Regions from separate parts of the Streptomyces sp. NPDC037013 genome, predicted to be linked through region 3. Evidence: riboswitches for the same ligand, from Rfam matches in the RefSeq annotation. Region 3 holds a riboswitch; each other region holds the start of a gene.
What was found. A riboswitch is a leader RNA that binds a small molecule or an ion and turns the genes downstream of it on or off. The one in region 3 is predicted to bind cobalamin.

Region 1: another riboswitch for cobalamin. It lies ahead of ACZ7DY_RS10255 (ABC transporter substrate-binding protein); the one in region 3 lies ahead of ACZ7DY_RS08840 (ribonucleoside-diphosphate reductase subunit alpha).
Region 2: another riboswitch for cobalamin. It lies ahead of ACZ7DY_RS13875 (ABC transporter substrate-binding protein); the one in region 3 lies ahead of ACZ7DY_RS08840 (ribonucleoside-diphosphate reductase subunit alpha).
Region 4: another riboswitch for cobalamin. It lies ahead of cobN (cobaltochelatase subunit CobN); the one in region 3 lies ahead of ACZ7DY_RS08840 (ribonucleoside-diphosphate reductase subunit alpha).

What each region holds. Positions count from the first base shown of each region.
Region 1 covers NZ_JBVJRV010000003.1:65,783-71,311, reverse strand. Annotated here, with positions in the region: gene ACZ7DY_RS10265 (helix-turn-helix domain-containing protein) at 1-415, shown strand, start outside; gene ACZ7DY_RS10260 (VOC family protein) at 412-975, shown strand; cobalamin riboswitch at 993-1,177, shown strand; gene ACZ7DY_RS10255 (ABC transporter substrate-binding protein) at 1,251-2,297, shown strand; gene ACZ7DY_RS10250 (FecCD family ABC transporter permease) at 2,306-3,370, shown strand; gene ACZ7DY_RS10245 (ABC transporter ATP-binding protein) at 3,451-4,242, shown strand; gene ACZ7DY_RS10240 (metallophosphoesterase) at 4,480-5,256, shown strand; gene ACZ7DY_RS10235 (YceI family protein) at 5,269-5,529, opposite strand, start outside.
Region 2 covers NZ_JBVJRV010000003.1:896,498-902,026, reverse strand. Annotated here, with positions in the region: gene ACZ7DY_RS13885 (amino acid permease) at 270-1,775, shown strand; gene ACZ7DY_RS13880 (M67 family metallopeptidase) at 1,878-2,300, shown strand; cobalamin riboswitch at 2,304-2,425, shown strand; gene ACZ7DY_RS13875 (ABC transporter substrate-binding protein) at 2,470-3,432, shown strand; gene ACZ7DY_RS13870 (FecCD family ABC transporter permease) at 3,519-4,580, shown strand; gene ACZ7DY_RS13865 (ABC transporter ATP-binding protein) at 4,577-5,371, shown strand; gene ACZ7DY_RS13860 (putative leader peptide) at 5,438-5,529, shown strand, end outside.
Region 3 covers NZ_JBVJRV010000002.1:839,409-844,937, reverse strand. Annotated here, with positions in the region: gene ACZ7DY_RS08860 (YbdD/YjiX family protein) at 1-3, shown strand, start outside; gene ACZ7DY_RS08855 (DUF3311 domain-containing protein) at 114-383, shown strand; gene mctP (monocarboxylate uptake permease MctP) at 404-2,020, shown strand; gene ACZ7DY_RS08845 (GNAT family N-acetyltransferase) at 2,106-2,609, shown strand; cobalamin riboswitch at 2,671-2,793, shown strand; gene ACZ7DY_RS08840 (ribonucleoside-diphosphate reductase subunit alpha) at 2,925-5,336, shown strand; gene ACZ7DY_RS08835 (ribonucleotide-diphosphate reductase subunit beta) at 5,336-5,529, shown strand, end outside.
Region 4 covers NZ_JBVJRV010000005.1:483,467-488,995, reverse strand. Annotated here, with positions in the region: gene cobN (cobaltochelatase subunit CobN) at 1-1,174, opposite strand, end outside; cobalamin riboswitch at 1,212-1,341, opposite strand; gene ACZ7DY_RS21165 (cobalamin biosynthesis protein CobG) at 1,624-2,907, shown strand; gene ACZ7DY_RS21160 (precorrin-8X methylmutase) at 2,904-3,545, shown strand; gene cobJ (precorrin-3B C(17)-methyltransferase) at 3,608-5,077, shown strand; gene ACZ7DY_RS21150 (cobalt-precorrin-6A reductase) at 5,098-5,529, opposite strand, start outside.

The DNA.
Region 1 (5,529 bases), on a different contig from region 3:
GTACGACGAGCCTCGCCGGGGCACCGCCGGGTCCGTCCGTCCGGAGGTCGCCGAGGCCTGGGCATGGCTGGCCCGGTACCGCGGCGCGGGCACCCTGGGCGGCCTCTCCCGGCACGTGGCGCTCAGCGAGCGCCGGCTGACCGCGCTCTTCCGCGCCGAGACGGGACTGAGCCCCAAACAGGCGGCACGTCTGATGCGCTTCCAGCACGCCAAGGCCACCGTGGCCCGCGCGGTCGCGGCGGGCGCCGCGCCCGACCTCGCCCGGGTCGCGGCCGACGCCGGCTACTACGACCACTCGCACCTCGTCCGCGACTTCCGGCAGTACACGGGGGTGAGTCCCACCGCCTGGCTGGCCGAAGAGTGCCGGAATATCCAAGCCGGGGCGCACGGCAAGGGCGAAGACTCGACGGCATGAACACCACACCGAACCCCGCCTCAGACTCCTCCGAGAGCCCCGCCACGAATTCGGCCCAGAGCCCCGCCACGAACACCACCCCGGCCCCCACACCGGGCCCCATCCTGAACTCGCCCTCCGGCGCCCCGGAGCCGGAGCAGCCGCTCCGCACCCCTGCTCCCGCCATCTGGCCCGGCCTCCAGGCCAAGGACGCCCCCGCCCTGATCGACTTCCTGGTCGGCACCGTCGGCTTCCTGCGCACCGCCGTCTACGAGGACGAGGGCCGCGTCGCCCATGCCCAGCTCGACTGGCCCGAGGGCGGCGGCGTCATGCTCGGCTCCTACGACCCGGCCGCCGCCTCCACCTGCGGCAGGCCCGGCGCCGGATCCGCGTACGTCGTCACCGCGCGGGTGGACGACCTGTACCGCCGCCTCACCGCGGCCGGCGTGAAGGTCATCGCGGAGATCGAGGACAAGCCGTACGGCAGCCGCGAGTTCGGCATCGAGGACCCGGAGGGGAACCGCTGGTCCTTCGGCACCTACCGCGGCGAGCCGAGGCCCGACCCGGCCGAAGCCGTATGAGCGGGCCCGGGCGTGCGTGATAACTTGCGCAAGCCAGTCAAACCCACACCTGGGCCAGGGAATCCGGTGCGAATCCGGAACTGACGCGCAGCGGTGAGGGGGACGGGCGGGGCCACGGCCACTGGGTGTCACAGGACGCCCGGGAAGGCGCCCCGTCCGGTCGATCCCGAGTCCGAAGACCTGCTGGCGCCTCCGCTCGCACACCGGGCGGCGGAGGTCGAGACGCAGGCCAGGCTCCGCGTATGAGCCGCGAGACTCAAGGGACCAGGGAACACGTGTCCTCGACAGCCCGTATATCCGCCCTCCTCAGCTTCCTCTGCGCCGGCGCGCTCACGCTCACCGCGTGCGGCGACGGCTCCGCGCAGCGGCCGGCGGGCAAGAACGCCGACGGCTACCCCGTCACTGTCGCCTCCTGCGGCAAGGAGGCGACGGTGAAGGCGCCGCCCCGGCGGGCCGTCTCCCTCGACCAGGGGTCCACGGAGATCCTGCTCTCCCTCGGCCTCGCCGACCGGATGGCCGGCACCGGCACCTGGACCGACCCGGTCCTGAAGAACCTCCGGCAGGAGAACGCGAAGGTGAAGCGGCTCGCCGACCGCTACCCCTCGCTGGAGAAGGTCCTCGCCGAGGAACCCGACTTCGTCAGCGCCTCCTTCCTCTACACCGTCGGCAAGGGCGGCGTCGCCGACCGCACGAAGTTCACCGGACTCGGCGTCCCCGTCTACGTCTCGCCCACCGACTGCGCGGGCAAGGACAACGACGGCGGCGGCGACGGCAAGCGCGTCAAGACCCTCACCATGGACACCGTCTACGGCGAGGTGCGCGACCTGGCGAAGGTCTTCGGCGTCGAGAAGCGCGGCGAGAAGCTCATCGCCGACCTGAAGCGCCGGGTCACGAAGGCGACCGAGGACATCGACAGGGCCGCCGCATCCGACACGACGCTCCTGTACTGGTTCGCCAACTCCGACGCCCCGTACATGGCGGGCTGCTGCGGCGCCCCCGGCATCATCACCCGCGAACTCGGCGTGAAGAACGTCTTCGACGACACCCGCGAGGAGTGGCCCCAGATCAACTGGGAGACCGTCGCCGACCGCGACCCCGACGTCCTCGTCATCGGCGACCTCACGCGCAGGTCCCAGTCCGCGGAGAGCGCCCGGGAGAAGATCAGGTTCCTGGAGACCAACCCGGCGACGAAGAACCTGACCGCGGTGAAGAAGAAGCGGTACGTGCTGCTCAGCGGCCAGGCCATGAACCCCACGATCCGCACGGTCGACGGCATCGAACAAGTCGCGGCAGGACTGCGCAAGTTCGGCCTCGTCAAGTGAGCGAGGCGGTGGGGAACAGGGGTAACACCCGTACCCGTACCGGACAGCCGGGGCTCCGGCACGGCGCGAGGCTGGGGCTCCTGTGGGTGGCCGGCGTCGCCGCGCTCGTCCTGTCCGTCTCCGTGGCGGTGACCATCGGCCCGGCGGACATCTCCGTCTCCGACGTGTGGTCGACGGTCGCGGCCCACCTCGGCTGGGGCGACTCCCCGCTCACCCCCATCAGGGACGGCATCGTCTGGAACCTGCGGATGCCCCGCACGCTGCTCGCCGCGGTCTGCGGCGCGGGCCTCGCCGTCTGCGGCACGGTCATGCAGTCCCTCCTCCGCAACCCCCTCGCGGACCCCTTCGTCCTCGGGGTCTCGTCCGGGGCGTCCACCGGAGCGGTCGCCGTCGTCGTCCTCGGCGTCGGCGGGGGAGCGGTGTCGGTCTCGGCGGGCGCCTTCGCGGGCGCGCTGGTCTCCTTCGCGCTGGTGCTCCTCCTCAGCCACACCCTGGGCGACACCACGGACCGGGTCGTGCTGTCCGGCGTCGCGGCCATGCAGCTGTTCTCCGCGGTCACCTCGTTCGTGGTCCTCACGGCGGCCGACTCCGAGACGACCCGCGGAGTGCTGTTCTGGCTGCTCGGCTCGCTCAGCGGGATCGGCTGGACGGATGTGTGGCTGTGCGGCACGGTGCTCGCGGTGACGCTGCTCGTCTGCCTCGCCCACGCGCGTACGCTCGACGCGTTCGCGTTCGGCCAGGAGGCGGCCGCGGCGCTGGGCGTCCGGGTCGCGCGCACCCGGCTCATCCTGCTCTGCACGACCGCACTGCTCACCGCGGCCCTGGTCAGCTCGGCGGGCGCCATCGGCTTCGTCGGACTGGTACTGCCGCACGCGGCCCGCGCGTTCGCAGGTTCCGGCCACGCCCGGCTGCTCCCGGTGACGGCGCTCGCCGGCGCGGTCTTCCTGGTCTGGGTGGACACGCTGGCCCGCACGGCGCTCGACCCGCAGGAGGTCCCGGTCGGCGTGGTGACCTCACTCATCGGCGTACCGGCGTTCGTGGCGGTGCTGTACCGGACGCGGAGGGTGTCATGAGGTACGAGGCGAAGTCCCCGGCGACGGACCGAGCAGGGTCACCGCCGTCACCTGGCTCGTCCCCGGTGAACCCGCCGGAGGTGACCGCCAGTACCGGCCTGCGCGCCGACCGGGTCAGCCGGGAGGCCGGCGGCAGGCTGATCGTCGACGGGGTCAGCCTCGCACCGCCCGCCGGGGCCACCGTGGGTCTCCTCGGCCCCAACGGCTCGGGCAAGTCCACGCTCCTGCGCCTCCTCGCCGGCGTCCTCGCCCCGGCCTCCGGAGTGGTCACCCTGGACGGCCGCCCCCTGGCCGACACGGGCCGCCGCGCGGTGGCCCGCCGGGTCGCCGTGGTGGAGCAACACGCCTCGACCCAGGTCGAGTTGACCGTAGGAGACGTCGTACGACTCGGCCGCATCCCGCACCGCCGCGCGTGGTCGGCCCCCACCCCGCACGACGAGCGGGCCGTGCGTGACGCGCTGGCCCGCACCGGGCTCACCGAACGCGCCGGCCAGGCCTGGCACACCCTCTCCGGCGGCGAGCGCCAGCGCGTCCAGATCGCCCGCGCCCTCGCGCAGGAACCCCGCGAACTCCTGCTGGACGAGCCCACCAACCACCTCGACATCCAGCACCAGTTGGAGCTGCTCACCCTGGTGGCGGAGCTCCCGGTCACCAGCGTGATCGCGCTGCACGACCTCAACCTGGCGGCGATGTTCTGCGACCAGCTGCTCGTCCTGAAGGAGGGCGTGGCGCACGCCGCGGGCACGCCGGCCGAGGTGATCACCGAGGAGCTGATCGCCGAGGTGTACGGCGTGCGGGCGGTGGTGACACCGGGGGAGTGCGACGGCGGCCCTTCGGGCGGGCGGCCCTCGGTGCGTTTCCTGCGGAGCTGAACGAACGGCCCGCGGGACCGGGCCACTTGCGTACGAGTGGCCCTTACGGCGGACGCATGGCCCCCATAGATTCACCGAGGCCCCAGAGAACCAGAGGCCCCCCAGAGCCCCCGACCAAGGCCCGACAAGGCCCTCCGAGGGCCGGCGAGCCGAAGCCCCCCGGCGAGAAAGAAGGCCCACCCAGCGATGTCGGCCACGACCAAGACCAAGACCACGGCCAAGACCACGACCCAGACCATGACAGTCATAGCCCACCTGAGCGACACCCACATCGACACCCGTGACGAGGACGACGGCCGCAGCGTCGAGCGCACCCGGGCGGTCATGACGTACCTGAACGACCTCCCGTACGACCTGGACGCCGTCATCGCCACCGGCGACATCGCCGACCACGCCACGCCGTCCGAGTACGAGGCGGCCCGCAAGCTGCTCGCCTCCCGCCACCCGCTGCTGGCCTGCCCGGGCAACCACGACGAGCGCGCCGCGTTCCGTGCCCACCTGCTGGGCGAGGCGCCGAGCACTGCACCGGTCAACCGCGTCCACGCCACGGACCGTTTCGTCCTCGCCCTCTGCGACACGTCGGTCCCCGGCGAGGACCACGGCAGGCTGGAGGACGAGACCCTCGCCTGGCTGTCGGACACGCTGGCCGGCACCCGGCCCGAGGTACCGGTGCTGATCGCCTTCCACCACCCGCCGGTCCCGCTGAACACGCCGTACGTCGACGGCATCCGTCAGTTCGACGAGGAGCGCCTCGCGGAACTGACCGCCCGCCACCCGAACGTGACGGCGTTCCTGGCCGGCCACGCCCACACGCCCGCGGCGACGACGTTCGCCGGGCGCCCCCTCCTCGTGGCCCCGGGCGTGGTCTCCACGCTCCGCCTCCCCTGGGAGCGCCAGGAGGACCCGTCCCACCACGTCCACCGCGACCTGCCGCCGGCCGTGGCCTTCCACGTCCTGGACGACACGGGCCGCCTGACGACCCACATACGCCCGGTGCCGCTGGCAACGCCCTGAGAGAGCTGTCCGTCAGGGGGCGGTGGTGTCCCGCACGGCCGATATGTCGAACTGCAGCCGGACCTTCTCGCTGACCATGGTGCCGCCGGCCGCGAGCCGCTGGTTGTAGACGAGACCCCACTCGGTGCGGTCGATGGTGGTGGTGCCGTCGAAGCCGACCCGCTCGAAACCGAAGGGGTCCACGACCGAGCCGAGGTAGTCCAGCTGCAACTCGACGGGGCGCGTGACGTCGCGGATGGTCAGGTCGCCCGCCATCCGGAAGGTCTCACCGCC
Region 2 (5,529 bases), on a different contig from region 3:
CGATCGCGTCAAGCCGTTGTCCGCTTTTGCGGTGTCAAGGGCGCTTTGTCCGCTTCTCCCTGTGTTCTGTGCCACAGGTGGCTCATTCCCTCACTGTTGCCCCCGTGATAAATCTTCACGACCGCTCGGTGACGCCACCCATGTCGCCGAGGGCGCTCCAGCCGGCAGACCGCCGGTAGCACTCCATCCATATCCGGGGGGATCAGGACCTGGTCCGCAGCCACAACGCAGATGTGCGGGCGCGGATCAGCATGGAGAAAGGCGTCACCATGACCTCAGTGCAGGTCGAAGAGCACCACGGCGAGCACGGCGGCAATGGTGTCGCGCAGGGCGGCTCGTCCGGCGAGGGCGAGGGCTATCAGCGCGGGCTCGGAGCCCGGCAGATCCAGATGATCGCGATCGGCGGCGCCATCGGCACCGGCCTGTTCCTCGGCGCGGGCAAGGCCATCCACAAGGCCGGCCCCAGCCTCATCCTGGCGTACGCCATCGCGGGCCTCGTCATCTTCTTCATCATGCGGGCGCTCGGCGAGCTCCTCATGTACCGGCCCGTGTCCGGCTCCTTCTCGGAGTACGCACGCGAGTTCATGGGCCCGTTCTTCGGTTTCGTGACCGGCTGGACCTACTGGCTCTTCTGGGTCGTCACCGGCATCACCGAAGTCACCGCGGCCGCCCAGTACATGCAGTACTGGACACACGACTCGTTCCCGCAATGGGCGTACGCCCTGGTCTTCACGGTCATCCTGTACGGCGCGAACCTCATCTCCGTGAAGCTCTTCGGTGAGCTGGAGTTCTGGTTCTCGATGGTCAAGGTCACCGCCATCATCGGCATGATCCTGATCTGCGTCGGCATCCTCACCATCGGCTTCTCCGACGCCGGCGACACCGCGTCCGTCACCCACCTGTGGAACGACGGCGGCTTCTTCCCCAACGGCATCGGCTCCACGCTGATGACCCTGCAGATCGTGATGTTCGCCTTCCTCGCCGTCGAGCTCGTCGGCGTCACCGCGGGCGAGTCCAAGGACCCGAAGACCGTCCTGCCCAAGGCGATCAACACCGTGCCGTGGCGCATCGCCGTCTTCTACGTCGGCGCGCTGATCATGATCCTCTCGGTCGTGCCGTGGACCTCCTTCAAGCCGGGCGTCTCGCCGTTCGTGAAGGCCTTCGAGGAGATGGGTCTCGGCGTCGGCGCCGCCATCGTGAACTTCGTGGTCCTCACCGCCGCGCTCTCCTCCTGCAACTCCGGCATGTACTCCACCGGCCGCATGCTGCGCGACCTGGCGCTCAACGGCCAGGGCCCGAAGTTCTTCACCAAGCTCACGAAGAACGGCCTGCCGCTGACCGGCACCACGGTCTCCGCCGCGTTCATGCTGGTCGGCGTCTGGATCAACTACCAGTGGCCGGGCGAGGCGTTCAACTACGTCGTCTCCTTCGCCACCATCTCCGGCATGTGGGCCTGGATCATGATCCTGGCCTGCCAGATCCGCTACCGCCGCAAGGCCGACCGCGGCGAGCTGCCGCAGTCCACCTTCCGCGCCCCGGGCGCCCCGTACACCAGCTGGTTCGCGCTGCTCTTCATCGGCATGGTCATCGTGATGATGGGCGTCGACAAGGACGCGCGGATCTCGCTCTACGCCGCCCCGGTCTGGGCCCTGATCCTCACGGTCTCCTACCTGGTGCTCAAGAGCCGCAACCCCGATGCCGCGGCGTTCACCAAGCGCAAGACCGCCGTCGACGGCTCCGTCACCGCCGGCAGCGCGCCGGTCGAGAAGGACTGACACCGGCGCCCCGACACCGGCTCTTCCGGGCCGTGTCCAGCATTCGGGCCCGCCCGTACCACACTTCGGTACGGTGCGGGCCCTCTGCTTATCCTGACTCCCATGCTGACCATCACCCAGGCCCTCCACGACCAGATCGTCGCGCACGCGCGCCAGGACCACCCCGACGAGGCGTGCGGCGTGGTCGCGGGACCGGCGGGCACCGGCCGCCCCGAGCGGTTCATCCCCATGCTGAACGCCGCGCGCTCGCCCACGTTCTACGAGTTCGACTCGGGTGACCTGCTCAAGCTCTACCGCGAGATGGACGACCGCGACGAGGAGCCGGTGATCGTCTACCACTCGCACACGGCGACCGAGGCCTACCCCTCGCGCACCGACATCACGTACGCCAACGAGCCCGGCGCGCACTACGTCCTGGTCTCCACGGCCGACACCGACGACGCAGGACCCTTCCAGTTCCGCTCGTACCGCATCGTCGACGGCGAGGTCACCGAGGAAGAGGTAAAGGTCGTACAGGCATACTGATCTTTACTCACGAGGGCGGCAGGACCCAGGAAGCCGGCGCGAATCCGGCACGGTCCCGCCACTGTGACCCCACCCCGTACCGGGGCCGGGGGTAGTCAGGAACTGACCTGCCGCCTTCCTCCACCCGACGCAGGGGACGCGGAAATCCCCTGGAGGAGGCAGCACCCCCATGTCCCGCCCCACGCGCGCCCTGCTGGCCGCGGCCCTGCTCGTCCCGCTCGCCGCGTGCTCCTCGTCCGGCCCGGCCGACGACGCGAAGCCCGCCGCCAAGGCCGCCGGATTCCCGTACACCGTCACCAACTGCGGTGTGCGCACGACGTACGAAGAGCCCCCCAAGCGCGCCGTCACCATGAACCAGCACGCCACCGAAGTGATGCTGGCACTCGGCCTCCGGAACCGGATCGTCGGCACCGCCTACCTCGACGACAAGGTCCTGCCCGCCTACGAGAAGGCGTACAAGTCGATCCCGGTGCTCGCCAAGGAGTACCCCTCCTACGAGAAGCTGCTCTCCGCCGACCCCGACTACGTGTACGGCGGCTACGCGAGCGCCTTCCAGGCCGGCGACGGCCGCAGCCGCGCCGCCCTCGCCGAGTCCGGCATCGACAGCCGCCTCAACGTCGAGAGCTGCGCCAAGCACCCCGTCTCCATGGACGACGTCTACCGCGAGGTCCGCGAGGTCGGCGCCACGTTCGGCGTGCGGGACCGCGCCGACCGGTGGATCAAGGACGCCCGGCGCGAACTGGCCGCCACCGAGGCCGAGTCCAGGGGCAGAAAGGCCCGTTCCGTCTTCGTCTACGACAGCGGCGACAAGACCGCGTTCACGGCGGGCGGCCGCGGCATCGGCAACGACATCATCAAGCGGGCGGGCGGCCGCAACGTCTTCGCCGACGTGGACAAGTCCTTCAGCGACGCGTCCTGGGAGAAGGTCGTCGAGCGCGGGCCCGAGACCATCCTCATCCTCGACTACGGCGCCACCACGGTCGCCCAGAAGAAGAAGCGCCTCCTCGACGACCCGGCCCTCCAGGACGTCCCCGCGATCAAGAACAAGAGCTTCGCGGTGCTGCCCCTGTCGGACGTGGTCACCGGCGTACGAGCACCGGAGGCGGTGAGGAAGCTGGCGGCACAGCTGTGAGGCCCATCCAGCCCGCAGGGCGACTCATCCAGCCCGTCGGGCGGATCATTCAGCCCGTGGGGCGGATCATTCAGCCCGTCCGGCGTTTGAGGACGAGCCCGAAGGGCGATCGACGGGACACACTTGGGCGGCGCACGGCCGTCCTGGCCGTCCTCACGCTCGCCCTCGCGGCAGCGACACTCGCCGGGCTCGCCCTCGGCTCCGTCCGCATCCCGCCCGGCCAGGTCCTGGAGATCCTCACGGGGCGGGCCGAACCCTCCCCGTTCCGCACCATCGTCCTGGACGTGCGGCTCCCCAGGGTCCTGCTCGGCGCCACCGTCGGCGCCGGACTCGCCGTCATCGGCACCGTCCTGCAGGCCCTCGTCCGCAACCCCCTCGCCGACCCGTTCCTGCTCGGCGTCTCCTCGGGCGCCTCCGTCGGCGCGGTCGGCGCGATCGTCCTCGGCGGATTCCTCGGCATCGGCACCACCCTGTCGACCACCGTCACCATCCCGGCCGCCTCCTTCGCGGGCGCCCTGATCTCCCTGGTCCTCGTCTACGCCCTGGCCAGAAGCGGGGGCGGCGGCTTCGCCACCGGCCGTCTGATCCTCGCGGGCGTCGCCGTCTCGTACGTCCTCTCCGCGCTGACCAGCCTCATCCTGGTCACCGCCGACACAGCGGACCAGCTCAAGGAGGTTTTGTACTGGACGCTCGGCGGACTCGGCGGCGCCCGCTGGGACATGCTCGCCCTGCCCTGCGCCACGCTGGTCCTCGGCACGGCCCTCCTCATGGTGCTGGCCCGCCCCCTCGACCTGCTCCTCGCCGGCGAGGAGGGCGCCACCGTCCTCGGCCTGGACGCCGCCCGCTTCCGCGCCGGCGTCTTCGTGCTCGCCTCGCTCCTCACCGGCGTCCTGGTCGCCTACAGCGGCGCCATCGGCTTCATCGGCCTGATGGTCCCGCACGCCGCCCGCATGCTGGTCGGCGCCGCCCACCGCGCGCTGCTGCCGGTGGTCGCCCTGATGGGCGCCGTCTTCCTGGTCGCCGCCGACCTCGCCGCGCGCACCGTCGCCGCCCCGCAGGACATCCCCGTCGGCGTCCTCACCGCGCTGACCGGCGGCCCGTTCTTCCTCTGGCTGCTGCGGCGGCGTACCGAAGGAGCACCCGCGTGAATCCCGCCGCGCCCGCCGCCGCGCTGCGCACCGAAGGCCTCTCGTACGAGACCGACGGCAGGCTCCTCGTCGACGCCGTCGACCTCACCGCCGCCCCCGGCGAGACCGTCGGCGTCGTCGGCCCCAACGGCAGCGGCAAGACGACTTTGCTGCGCTGCGTCTACGGCACCCTGCGCCCCACCGCGGGCCGCGCCCTCCTGGACGGCGACGACCTGCACACGATGACCCCGAAGGCGCGGGCCCGGCGCCTGGCCACCGTCCCGCAGGACGGGCAGGCGGCCTTCGAGCTGACCGTCCGGCAGGTGGTCGCGATGGGCCGCTCCCCGCACAAGCGGTTCTGGGAGGCGGACACGGCCGCCGACGAGGAACTCGTCGCCGCGGCGCTCGCCCGCGTCGGCGTCGAGGAGCTCGCCCACCGCCCCTTCCCCTCGCTCTCCGGCGGCGAGCGCCAGCGCGCCCTGGTGGCCCGCGCCCTGGTGCAGCAGCCCGCCCTCGTCGTCCTCGACGAACCCACCAACCACCTGGACATCCGCTACCAGCTCGACATCCTCTCCTTCGTGCGGGGCCTGGGGACGACGAACCTCCTCGCCCTGCACGACCTGAACCTCGCCGCGTACTACTGCGACCGCATCCTCGTCCTCGACGGCGGCCGCCTCGTCGCCTCAGGGACGCCGAAGGAGGTCCTCACCGCCGAGCTCCTGGCCACCGTGTACGGGGTGACGGCCGAGGTCAGCACCCATCCGCTGACCGGCGCCCCGACCGTCGTCTATCTGCCGCCGCCCGCATCCTGAACGGTTTCCGTCCACCAGCTGAGATCACATTCCGGGATCCGGACCGGGAATCGATACGATGACCGCATGGTTCCCCACGACGTGAGCGAAAAGACGCCGGGCGCACTGCTCGTTGCGCGGCTGCACGTCGACCTGTGCCGCCTCGCCAGCGCGATCTG
Region 3 (5,529 bases):
TGAGCAGGGACATTGACCCGTCCGTTATCCGGACGGGGGTTCCATGCAGCGAGACTGTGGCTTAGATTTCCCGCACGTTAAGCATGGGATAAGTGAGGGAACGGAGCCGCGATATGTCAGATGCGCCTGAAGTGAACAGACCGGTCGTCACGCCGGTCCGCGTGGTCATCGCCGTCTGCCTCGTCGCGCCCTTCGTGGCGATGCTGTGGGTGAGTTCCTACGCCAAGGTCGACCCGACCCTCATCGGCATCCCGTTCTTCTACTGGTACCAGATGCTGTGGGTGCTCATCTCCACGGCGCTGACGATGATCGCGTACAAGCTGTGGCAGCGCGACCAGCGCGCCCGCAAGGCCGAGCGGGTCCAGGGGGGTGCCGGACAGTGACCACACTCGCATCGGGCGGCGTGAACGGCGTCGCCCTCGGGGTCTTCATCTTCTTCTTCCTCGCGGTCACGGTCATGGGCTTCCTCGCCGCCCACTGGCGCAAGGCCGAGAACGAGCAGAGCCTGGACGAATGGGGCCTGGGCGGACGGTCGTTCGGCACCTGGGTCACCTGGTTCCTGCTCGGCGGCGACCTGTACACCGCGTACACCTTCGTGGCCGTCCCCGCGGCGATCTACGCGGCGGGCGCGGCCGGCTTCTTCGCCGTGCCGTACACGATCCTCGTCTACCCGCTCATCTTCACCTTCCTGCCGCGCCTGTGGTCGGTCTCGCACAAGCACGGCTATGTGACCACCTCCGACTTCGTGCGCGGCCGCTTCGGCTCCAAGGGCCTGTCCCTGGCGGTCGCGGTCACCGGCATCCTCGCCACGATGCCGTACATCGCGCTCCAACTGGTCGGCATCCAGGCCGTCCTCGACGTCATGGGCATCGGCGGCGGCCCCGACACCAACTGGTTCATCAAGGACCTGCCGCTGCTGATCGCCTTCGCGGTGCTCGCCGCGTACACCTACTCCTCGGGGCTGCGCGCGCCCGCGCTGATCGCGTTCGTGAAGGACGGGCTGATCTACCTCGTCATCGCCGTCGCGATCATCTACATCCCGATCAAGCTGGGCGGTTTCGACGACATCTTCGCCAAGGCCGGCGACGCGTTCGGCGTGGTCAACGAGAAGACCGGCAAGCCGCGCGGCGCGCTCGCGCCACCCGAGGCCGGTCAGTGGACGTACGCGACCCTGGCGCTCGGCTCCGCTCTCGCGCTCTTCATGTACCCGCACTCGATCACGGCGACGCTCTCCTCCAAGAGCCGCGACGTCATCCGCCGCAACACCACGATCCTGCCCCTGTACTCGCTGATGCTCGGCCTGCTCGCGCTGCTCGGCTTCATGGCGATCGCGGCCGGGGTCAAGGTCGACAACGGCCAACTGGCGATCCCGCAGCTCTTCGAGGACATGTTCCCCGACTGGTTCACCGGCGTCGCCTTCGCGGCGATCGGCATCGGCGCGCTCGTGCCGGCCGCCATCATGTCGATCGCGGCCGCGAACCTCTTCACCCGCAACATCTACAAGGACTTCATCAAGCCGGACGCGACGCCCGAGCAGGAGACCAAGGTCTCCAAGCTGGTCTCGCTCCTGGTGAAGGTGGGCGCCCTCGCCTTCGTCCTCACCATGGACAAGACCGTCGCGATCAACTTCCAGCTGCTCGGCGGCATCTGGATCCTGCAGACCATGCCCGCGCTGGTCGGCGGCCTGTTCACCCGGTGGTTCCACCGCTGGGCGCTGCTGGCCGGCTGGGCGGTCGGCATGGTCTACGGGACGGTCGCCGCGTACGGCGTCGCCTCGCCGACCCAGAAGCACTTCGGCGGCTCGTCGGACGAGATCCCCGGCATCGGCGAGATCGGCTACATCGGCCTGACCGCGTTCATCCTGAACGTGCTCGTGACCGTGGTCCTCACCTTCGTCCTGAAGGCGCTGAAGGCCCCCGAGGGCGTCGACGAGACGTCCCCGGAGGACTACACGGCGGACGCCGGCGACCCCGGTGTCGTACAGGAGCTGCCGAAGGCCACCGCGGGCTCCGGGCACTGACCCGCCCCCACAACCGCACCGCATCCGACAAGGGCCGCCGGAAAACCGGCGGCCCTTCGTCGTCTCCTGTTGCACACTGCGGCGCATGGACATCACGATCAGGCGGGCGAGGCCCGAGGAGTACGGGGCCGTGGGCGACCTCACCGCGCAGGCCTATCTCGACGACGGACACCTGGACTTCGGGACCGAGGACCCCTACCTGCCCGTGCTGCGGGACGTGGCCGGACGCGCGGCGCACGCCGAGATCCTGGTCGCCGTTGCGGACGACATGGCCGGGGAGCTGCTCGGCGGCGTGACCTTCGTGCCGGACGGCGGGCCCCTGGCGGACATCGCGCGGGACGGCGAGACCGAGATCCGCATGCTGGCGGTCGCGCACGCGGCGCGCGGCCGGGGCGTCGGCGAGCTCCTGGTGCGCTCGTGCGTCCAGCGGTCCAGGAACGCGGGCCGGAGCCGGCTCGTGCTCTCCTCCTCGCCCTCCATGCGCACCGCCCACCGGCTCTACGAACGCCTCGGCTTCCTGCGGACCCCGGAGCGCGACTGGTGCCCCCTCCCCGACCTGCCGCTGCGCACCTACGCCTTGACGCTCTAGACCCCACCTCCCTGACCCGACACAAGATGTGGGCCTGCTCCCGAAGCGCGACACAAGATGTATGCTCGTGCTCGCTGTCGCCGCAGGGGAATCCGGTGCAAGTCCGGAACTGTCCCGCAACGGTGGACGTGTACGCATTTGTCGTACGCGGAGTCCGAAGACCTGCCGGCAGCGCACCCGTGCCGTCCGGCCCGGGTGCCGACCGTCCGGGCCTCGTGGAATGGGCCGGTGGACGCGGTACGCCGCCCTGCCCGGGTGCGCCCGTGTGTGCCGACCCCTCCCCCAGGCCCAGAGCCGAGCGAGGGAGAGCTCCACGTGACCATCGCGCCTGCCGAACCTGCGTCAGCGCCGTCACCGACGACCGCCGAGGGCGCCGACGCGCCGGGGACCGCGCTGCTGCGCACCCTGACCGACCTCACCGCCGACCTCCCCGACGCCGACCCCGGGCGGGTCGCCGCCGCCGCGCTGCGGGGCCGGTCGGCGCGGGCCGACGAGGCGGAGCTGCGGACGCTCGCGACGGAGGCGGCCGCGGGGCTCATCTCCGAGGACCCGGCCTACTCCAAGCTCGCCGCCCGGCTGCTCTCCCTCTCCATCGCCGCCGAGGCCGCCACCCAGGGCGTGCGTTCCTTCACCGAGTCGATCGCGGTCGGCCGGCGCGAGGGCCTGATCGCCGACCGCACCGCCGCCTTCGTGACCTCGCACGCGGCCCGGCTCGACGCGCTCGTGGAGACCGCGCTCGCCGACGGCGCCGACTTCCGCTTCGGCTACTTCGGCCTGCGCACGCTGCACAGCCGCTATCTGCTGCGTCACCCCATCACCCGCCAGGTCATCGAGACCCCGCAGCACTTCATGCTGCGCGTCGCGAGCGGCCTGGCCGAGGACGACAGCACCCGCGCGCTCGACGAAGTCGCCGCGCTGTACGGCCTGATGAGCCGCCTGGACTACCTGCCGTCCTCGCCGACGCTCTTCAACTCCGGCACCCGCCACCCCCAGATGTCGTCCTGCTACCTCCTCGACTCCCCGCTGGACGAGCTGGACTCGATCTACGACCGCTACCACCAGGTGGCGCGGCTCTCCAAGCACGCGGGCGGCATCGGACTCTCGTACTCGCGCATCCGCTCCCGGGGCTCGCTGATCCGCGGCACCAACGGGCACTCCAACGGCATCGTGCCGTTCCTGAAGACGCTGGACGCCTCGGTCGCCGCGGTCAACCAGGGCGGGCGCCGCAAGGGCGCGGCCGCGGTCTACCTGGAGACCTGGCACTTCGACATCGAGGAGTTCCTGGAGCTGCGCGACAACACCGGTGAGGACGCGCGCCGCACCCACAACCTCAACCTCGCGCACTGGATCCCGGACGAGTTCATGCGCCGGGTCGCCGCCGACCAGGAGTGGTCGCTCTTCTCGCCCTCGGACGTGCCCGACCTGGTCGACCTGTGGGGCGAGGAGTTCGACGCCGCCTACCGGGCGGCGGAGGCCGCGGGGCTCGCCAAGAAGACCCTGCCGGCCCGCGAGCTGTACGGCCGCATGATGCGCACCCTCGCGCAGACCGGCAACGGCTGGATGACCTTCAAGGACGCCGCCAACCGCACCGCCAACCAGACCGCCGAGCCCGGCCACACCGTGCACTCGTCGAACCTGTGCACGGAGATCCTGGAGGTCACGGACGACGGCGAGACCGCGGTCTGCAACCTCGGCTCGGTCAACCTCGGCGCCTTCGTGCGGGACGGGGACATCGACTGGGAGCGGCTCGACGAGGCCGTCCGCACCGCGGTGACCTTCCTCGACCGCGTCGTCGACATCAACTTCTACCCGACCGAGCAGGCCGGGCGCTCCAACGCCAAGTGGCGCCCGGTGGGGCTCGGCGCGATGGGGCTGCAGGACGTCTTCTTCCAGCTGAAGCTGCCCTTCGACGCCCCTGAGGCGCGCGCGCTCTCCACCCGGATCGCCGAGCGGATCATGCTCGCCGCGTACGAGGCCTCCGCCGACCTCGCCGAGCGCAACGGCCCCCTGCCCGCCTGGGAGAAGACCCGCACCGCGCGCGGGGTGCTGCACCCCGACCACTACGGCGTGCAATTGACGTGGCCCGAGCGGTGGGCGGCGCTGCGGGAACGTATCGCCACCACCGGGATGCGCAACTCGCTGCTGCTCGCCATCGCGCCGACCGCGACCATCGCGTCCATCGCGGGCGTCTACGAGTGCATCGAGCCGCAGGTCTCCAACCTCTTCAAGCGCGAGACGCTGTCCGGTGAGTTCCTCCAGGTCAACGCCTACCTGGTGGAGGAGTTGAAGCGGCTCGGCATGTGGGACGCGCAGACCCGCGAGGCACTGCGCGAGGCCAACGGCTCGGTCCAGGGCCTCGATTGGATCCCCGAGGACGTCCGCGCGCTGTACCGCACCGCGTGGGAGCTCCCGCAGCGCGGCCTGATCGACATGGCCGCCGCCCGCACCCCGTTCCTCGACCAGGCGCAGTCGCTCAACCTCTTCCTGGAGACACCGACCATCGGCAAGCTCTCCTCGATGTACGCGTACGCCTGGCAGCAGGGCCTGAAGACCACGTACTACCTGCGCTCGCGCCCCGCGACGCGCATCGCCCGCGCGGCCGGCGGCTCGAACACCGCGACCGCCGCACCCGCGCCCGAGACCGTCCCCGTCCCCGCCCAGGCCACGGCCGAAGAAGCCGTCGCCTGCTCCCTGGAAAACCCCGAGTCCTGCGAGGCCTGCCAGTAATGAGCACCACCACGAACAGCGCGAAGAACCTCCTCGACCCGGGCTTCGAGCTGACCCTGCGCCCCATGCGCTACCCGGACTTCTACGAGCGCTACCGGGACGCGATCAAGAACACCTGGACCGTCGAGGAGGTCGACCTCCACTCGGACGTCGCCGACCTGGCGAAGCTGACGCCCGAGGAGCAGCACCTGAT
Region 4 (5,529 bases), on a different contig from region 3:
GGGCCCGGATCAGCTCGTCGCCGTCACCGGAGACCAGGCCGGGGATGTCGGCCTCGGGACCGAAGTCGTACCCCTCGGCGCGCAGCCGGCGCAGCAGTGCGACGGCGGAGGCGGGGGTGTCGAGGCCGACCGCGTTGCCGATGCGGGAGTGCTTGGTCGGGTACGCGGAGAGCACCAGGGCGAGACGCTTGTCGGCGGCCGGGATGTGCTTGAGGCGGGCGTGGCGTACGGCGATTCCGGCGACGCGGGCCGCGCGCTCGGCGTCGGCCACGTACGCGGGAAGCCCGTCCTCGTCGATCTCCTTGAAGGAGAAGGGGACCGTGATCAGGCGGCCGTCGAACTCCGGCACCGCGATCTGGCTCGCGGCGTCCAGCGGCGAGACGCCCTCGTCGTTCTCCTCCCACGCCGAGCGCGAACCGGTCAGGCAGAGCGCCTGGAGGATCGGCACGTCGAGGCCGGACAGCGCGCCCGCGTCCCACGACTCGTCGTCGCCGCCCGCGGAGGCCTCGGCCGGCTTGGTGCCGCCGGCCGCGAGGACCGTCGTCACGATGGTGTCGGCGACCCGCAGCGCGTCGATCAGCTCGGGCTCGGGGGCGCGCAGCGACGCCACGTACAGCGGCAGCGGGCGGGCGCCCGCGTCCTCGATCGCACCGCACAGGGCGTCCACGAACGCGGTGTTGCCGCTCATGTGGTGGGCGCGGTAGTAGAGCACCGCGACCGTCGGGCCCTCGATGTCGCGCGCGGTGCGCTCCAGCGGGCCCCAGGACGGCGCGGGCGCGGGCGGCTCGAAGCCGTGGCCGGTGAGCAGCACCGTGTCGGAGAGGAAGCGGGCGAGCTGCTCCAGGTTGGCGGGGCCGCCGTGCGCGAGGTAGGCGTGCGCCTCCGCGGCGATGCCGACCGGCACCGTCGACGAGGCCATCAGCTGGGCGTCGGGTGCCTGTTCACCGGTGAGCACCACGACCGGCAGGCCGCTGGCGATGAGCTGGTCGAGGCCGTCCTGCCAGGCGCGGACGCCGCCGAGGAGGCGTACGACGACGAGATCGACGCCCTCGAGGAGCGCGGGCAGCGCGTCCAGGTCCAGGCGGGAGGGGTTGGCGAACCGGTACTCGACGGGGCCTCCCGCCGCGCGGGCGCTGAGCAGGTCGGTGTCGGAGGTCGACAACAGCAGAAGCATGCGGGCGCAGGCCTTCCTCGGGGTGTCCGCGCCCCGGGTGGTCGTATGGACGGCAGGAGTTCCTGACTCGCCCCACGGATGGGGCTCACAGTGGCGGGACCGCGCCGGATTCGCACCGGGCTTCCTCCCTCGGGTCCTGGTGGACCCACGCCGTCGCTGGCGTCGACGGACCCCAGCGGTCTCGGGGAAGTGTGGCACGCGCCCACGCCGCCCGGCACGCCCTCTCGCCGCGCCGGGCGAAGACCCAAGTACGTCCGGTACGAGGGTCTCCGCCCAGCACGCCGAGAGCACGTACCGAACGACGCGGACCCGCACCCCACTGCCCCGAGACCGCCGGCGGCCCGCCGCCTGCATACTAAGTCCTGCCCGCCGCGAGCGGCGCGGCCACCTGCCGGGACGGCCCGTCTCGGGAGGCGACCGGCCGGATCCGCGTGGGTATGCTCGCCGCCATGCCGCCCACCCGAGCACCCTCCCCGAACCAGGGCGAATCCCTCATACGCGACCGGGGCGACGCCTGCCCCGGAGCCCTTCGCCTGCACCTCGCCGACGACGGCCGGCTCGCCCGACTCCGCCTGCCCGGCGGCCTCTTGGCGTCCCGTCAGGCCGAAGCGCTGGGCACCGCGGCGGAGCGTCTCGCGGACGGGAACCTCAGCATCACCTCGCGCGGCAACATCGAGCTGCGCGGCCTCGGCGAGACATGCGGCGGCGAACTCTCCCGGCTGCTCGCGGACGCCGGCCTGCTCCCCTCCGAGCGCCACGAACGCGTACGGAACGTGGTCGCCTCCCCGCTGGCGGGCACCGACGGACTCGGCCACGCCGACGTGCAGTTGTGGGCCCGCGAGCTGGACCGGCTGCTGTACGCCGAGGAGTGGACGACGGCACTCTCGGGACGCTTCCTGTTCGTCCTGGACGACGGGCGCGGGGACGTGACCGGGCTCGGCGGCGATGTGACCTTGATCGCAGAATCGGGCGGCACCGCCGTCGTGCGCGTGGCGGACAGCGCCCTCCGGATCGCCGCCGCCGACGCCCCGCGCGCCGCGCTCGCCGCCGCCGGCGCCTTCCTCGCCGCGGCGGACGCGGCGGGCAACGGCGCCTGGCGGGTGACGGAACTGCCCCAGGGCCGGGACGTCGAGCTCGCCGGGGCGCTGGCACGGGCCGGCCTCCCCACCGAACCGGCCGAGCCGACCGAACCGTGGGCCGTGGCCCGCACCGCCCCGCACGCCCCCGGCGTCATCGGCGGTGCCGTCGCGGTCGGCGCCCCCCTCGGCCGCGTCACCGCCGCCCAGTGGCGCGCCCTGCTCCCGCTGCCCGCAGGCGAACTGCGGATCACCCCCTGGCGCGGCTTCGTGGTGCCCGGCTTCGCCGACGAGGCCGCCGCCCGGGACCGGCTCGCCGCCCTGGCCGCGGCAGGCCACCTCACCGACCCCGCCTCCCCCTGGCTCGGCGTCGGGGCCTGCACCGGCCGCCCCGGCTGCGCCAAGGCCCTCGCCGACGTCCGCGCCGACGCCGTGCCCGGCCGCGGCGGGCTGCCCGTCCACTGGTCCGGCTGCGAGCGGCGCTGCGGCCACCCGCGCGGCGACTGGGTCGACGTCCTCGCCACCGGCGACGGACGGTACGAGGTGACGGTGCGCACCACCGGCGGGGCGGTCACGCCCGTGCCGGGCGAGACCCTGACCGAGACGGTCACCGCGGCACGTACGACTCCTGCAACCACCCGAACGGCCACGAGATGAGCGAGAGCACAGTGTTCGACTACGAGAAGGACGGCGCGGCGATCTACCGCGAGTCCTTTGCCACCATCCGCGCGGAGGCGGACCTCGACGGCCTGCCCGCAGACGTCAGCCAGGTCGCGGTCCGGATGATCCACGCCTGCGGGATGGTCGATCTCGTGAAGGATCTCGCCCACAGCCCGCGCGTGATCGCCGACGCCCGCAAGGCACTGCGCGACGGCGCCCCGATCCTGTGCGACGCGAACATGGTCGCGAGCGGCGTCACCCGCAAGCGGCTGCCCGCCGACAACGACGTGATCTGCACCCTCGCCGACCCGTCCGTACCGGACCTCGCCGCGCGGCTCGGCACCACCCGCAGCGCCGCCGCCCTCGAACTCTGGCGCGACCGCCTCGAAGGCGCCGTCGTCGCCATCGGCAACGCGCCCACCGCGCTCTTCCGCCTCCTGGAGATGATCGAGGAGGGCGCGCCGCGCCCGGCCGCCGTCCTCGGCATCCCGGTCGGCTTCGTCGGCGCCGCCGAGTCCAAGGACGCGCTCGCCGCCCACCCCTTGGGTCTGGAGTACCTGGTCGTACGGGGACGTCGCGGCGGCAGCGCGATGGCCGCGGCGGCGATCAACGCGATTGCGAGCGAGGCCGAGTGAACACCGAGACCACCTGCGGGAAGCTGTACGGGGTCGGCCTCGGCCCCGGCGACCCGTCCCTGATGACCCTGCGCGCCGTCGAGGTGATCGCGGCGGCGGACGTCGTCGCGTACCACTCGGCGCGGCACGGCCGCTCCATCGCCCGCTCGATCGCCGCCGCGCACCTGCGCGCCGACCACATCGAGGAGGCGCTGGTCTACCCCGTCACCACGGAGAACACCGACCACCCCGGCGGCTACCGCGGGGCGCTCGACGACTTCTACGAGGAGGCCGCCGCCCGCCTCGCCGCGCACCTCGACGCGGGCCGCACGGTCGCCGTCCTCGCCGAGGGGGACCCGCTCTTCTACGGCTCGTACCAGCACATGCACAAGCGCCTCGCGCACCGCTACCCGACCGAGGTGATCCCCGGCGTCACCTCGGTGAGCGCGGCGGCCGCCCGGCTGGGGGAGCCGCTGGTGGAGGCCGAGGAGATCCTGACCGTCCTGCCCGGCACCCTCCCGGAGGAGGAGCTCGCCGCGCGTCTGGCGGCGACGGACTCCGCCGTCGTCATGAAGCTGGGCCGCACCTTCTCCAAGGTGCGCGGCGCCCTGGAGAGCGCCGGCCGTCTCGACGAGGCCCGCTACGTCGAGCGGGCCACCATGGCGGGCGAACGCACCGGCCGGCTGGCCGACGTGGACCCGGACTCGGTGCCGTACTTCTCCGTGGCCGTCCTGCCGAGCAGGGTGGCGCCGCTGACCGGCGGCCCCGCGCCCGAACCGGCGGCGGGGACCGCGGAGCGCGGCGAGGTCGTCGTGGTCGGCACCGGCCCCGCGGGCCCGCTCTGGCTCACCCCCGAGACACGCGGCGCGCTCGCCGCCGCCGACGACCTGGTCGGCTACACCACGTACGTCGACCGCGTGCCGCACCGGCCCGGGCAGCGGCGGCACGGCTCCGACAACCGCGTGGAGTCCGAACGCGCGGAGTTCGCCCTGGAACTGGCGCGGCGCGGGCGGCGGGTCGCCGTCGTCTCCGGCGGCGACCCCGGCGTCTTCGCGATGGCCACGGCGGTCCTGGAGGCGGCCTCGCAGGACGCGTACGACGACGTCCCGGTCCGGGTCCTGCCCGGTGTGACCGCCGCCAACGCCGCCGCCGCCCGCGCGGGCGCCCCGCTCGGCCACGACTACGCGACGATCTCCCTCTCCGACCGGCTCAAGCCGTGGGAGGTCATCGCGGAGCGTCTTGCCGCGGCGGCCTCGGCCGACCTGGTCCTCGCGCTCTACAACCCCGGCTCGCGCAGCCGCACCTGGCAGGTGGGCAAGGCGCGGGAGCTGCTCCTCGAACACCGGGCGCCGGACACCCCCGTCGTCCTCGGCCGCGACATCGGCGGCCCCGAGGAGAGCGTGCGGATCGTACGGCTGGCGGACCTCGATCCGGCGGAGGTCGACATGCGGACGTTGCTGATCGTCGGCTCCTCGCAGACGCGGGTGTCGCGGCGGCGCGGGGGCGGGGAGCAGATCGTCTGGACGCCGCGGAGGTATCCCGAGGACGGGTAGGGACGTGGGGAACCGCGCGCTCAGCCGCGAAACGCCCGCACCCGGCCGGGCAGCAGACGCACCCAGTCGACGGCTTCCTCCGGTGTGGCGACCTCGGGGACGTCCCCCGGCAGGGCGGGGCGCCGGACCATCACGACAGGCACCCCCGCCTCGCGCGCGGCGACCAGCTTGGGCGCCGTCGCCGCGCCCCCGCTGTCCTTCGTCACCAGGACGTCGATCCGGTGGGTACGGAGAAGTTCGCGCTCCCCGGCCAGGGTGAACGGGCCCCGGTCGAGGAGTACCTCCATGCGGACGGGGAACGGCGGCTCGGGCGCGTCCACGGAGCGTACGAGGAACCACAGGGCCGCCGTCCCGGGGCCCGCGAACGCCGCGAGGCCCATCCGCCCGGTGGTGAGGAACACCCGCTCGCCCAAGGCGGGCAGCACCCGCGCCGCCTGCTCCAGGGAGTCGAC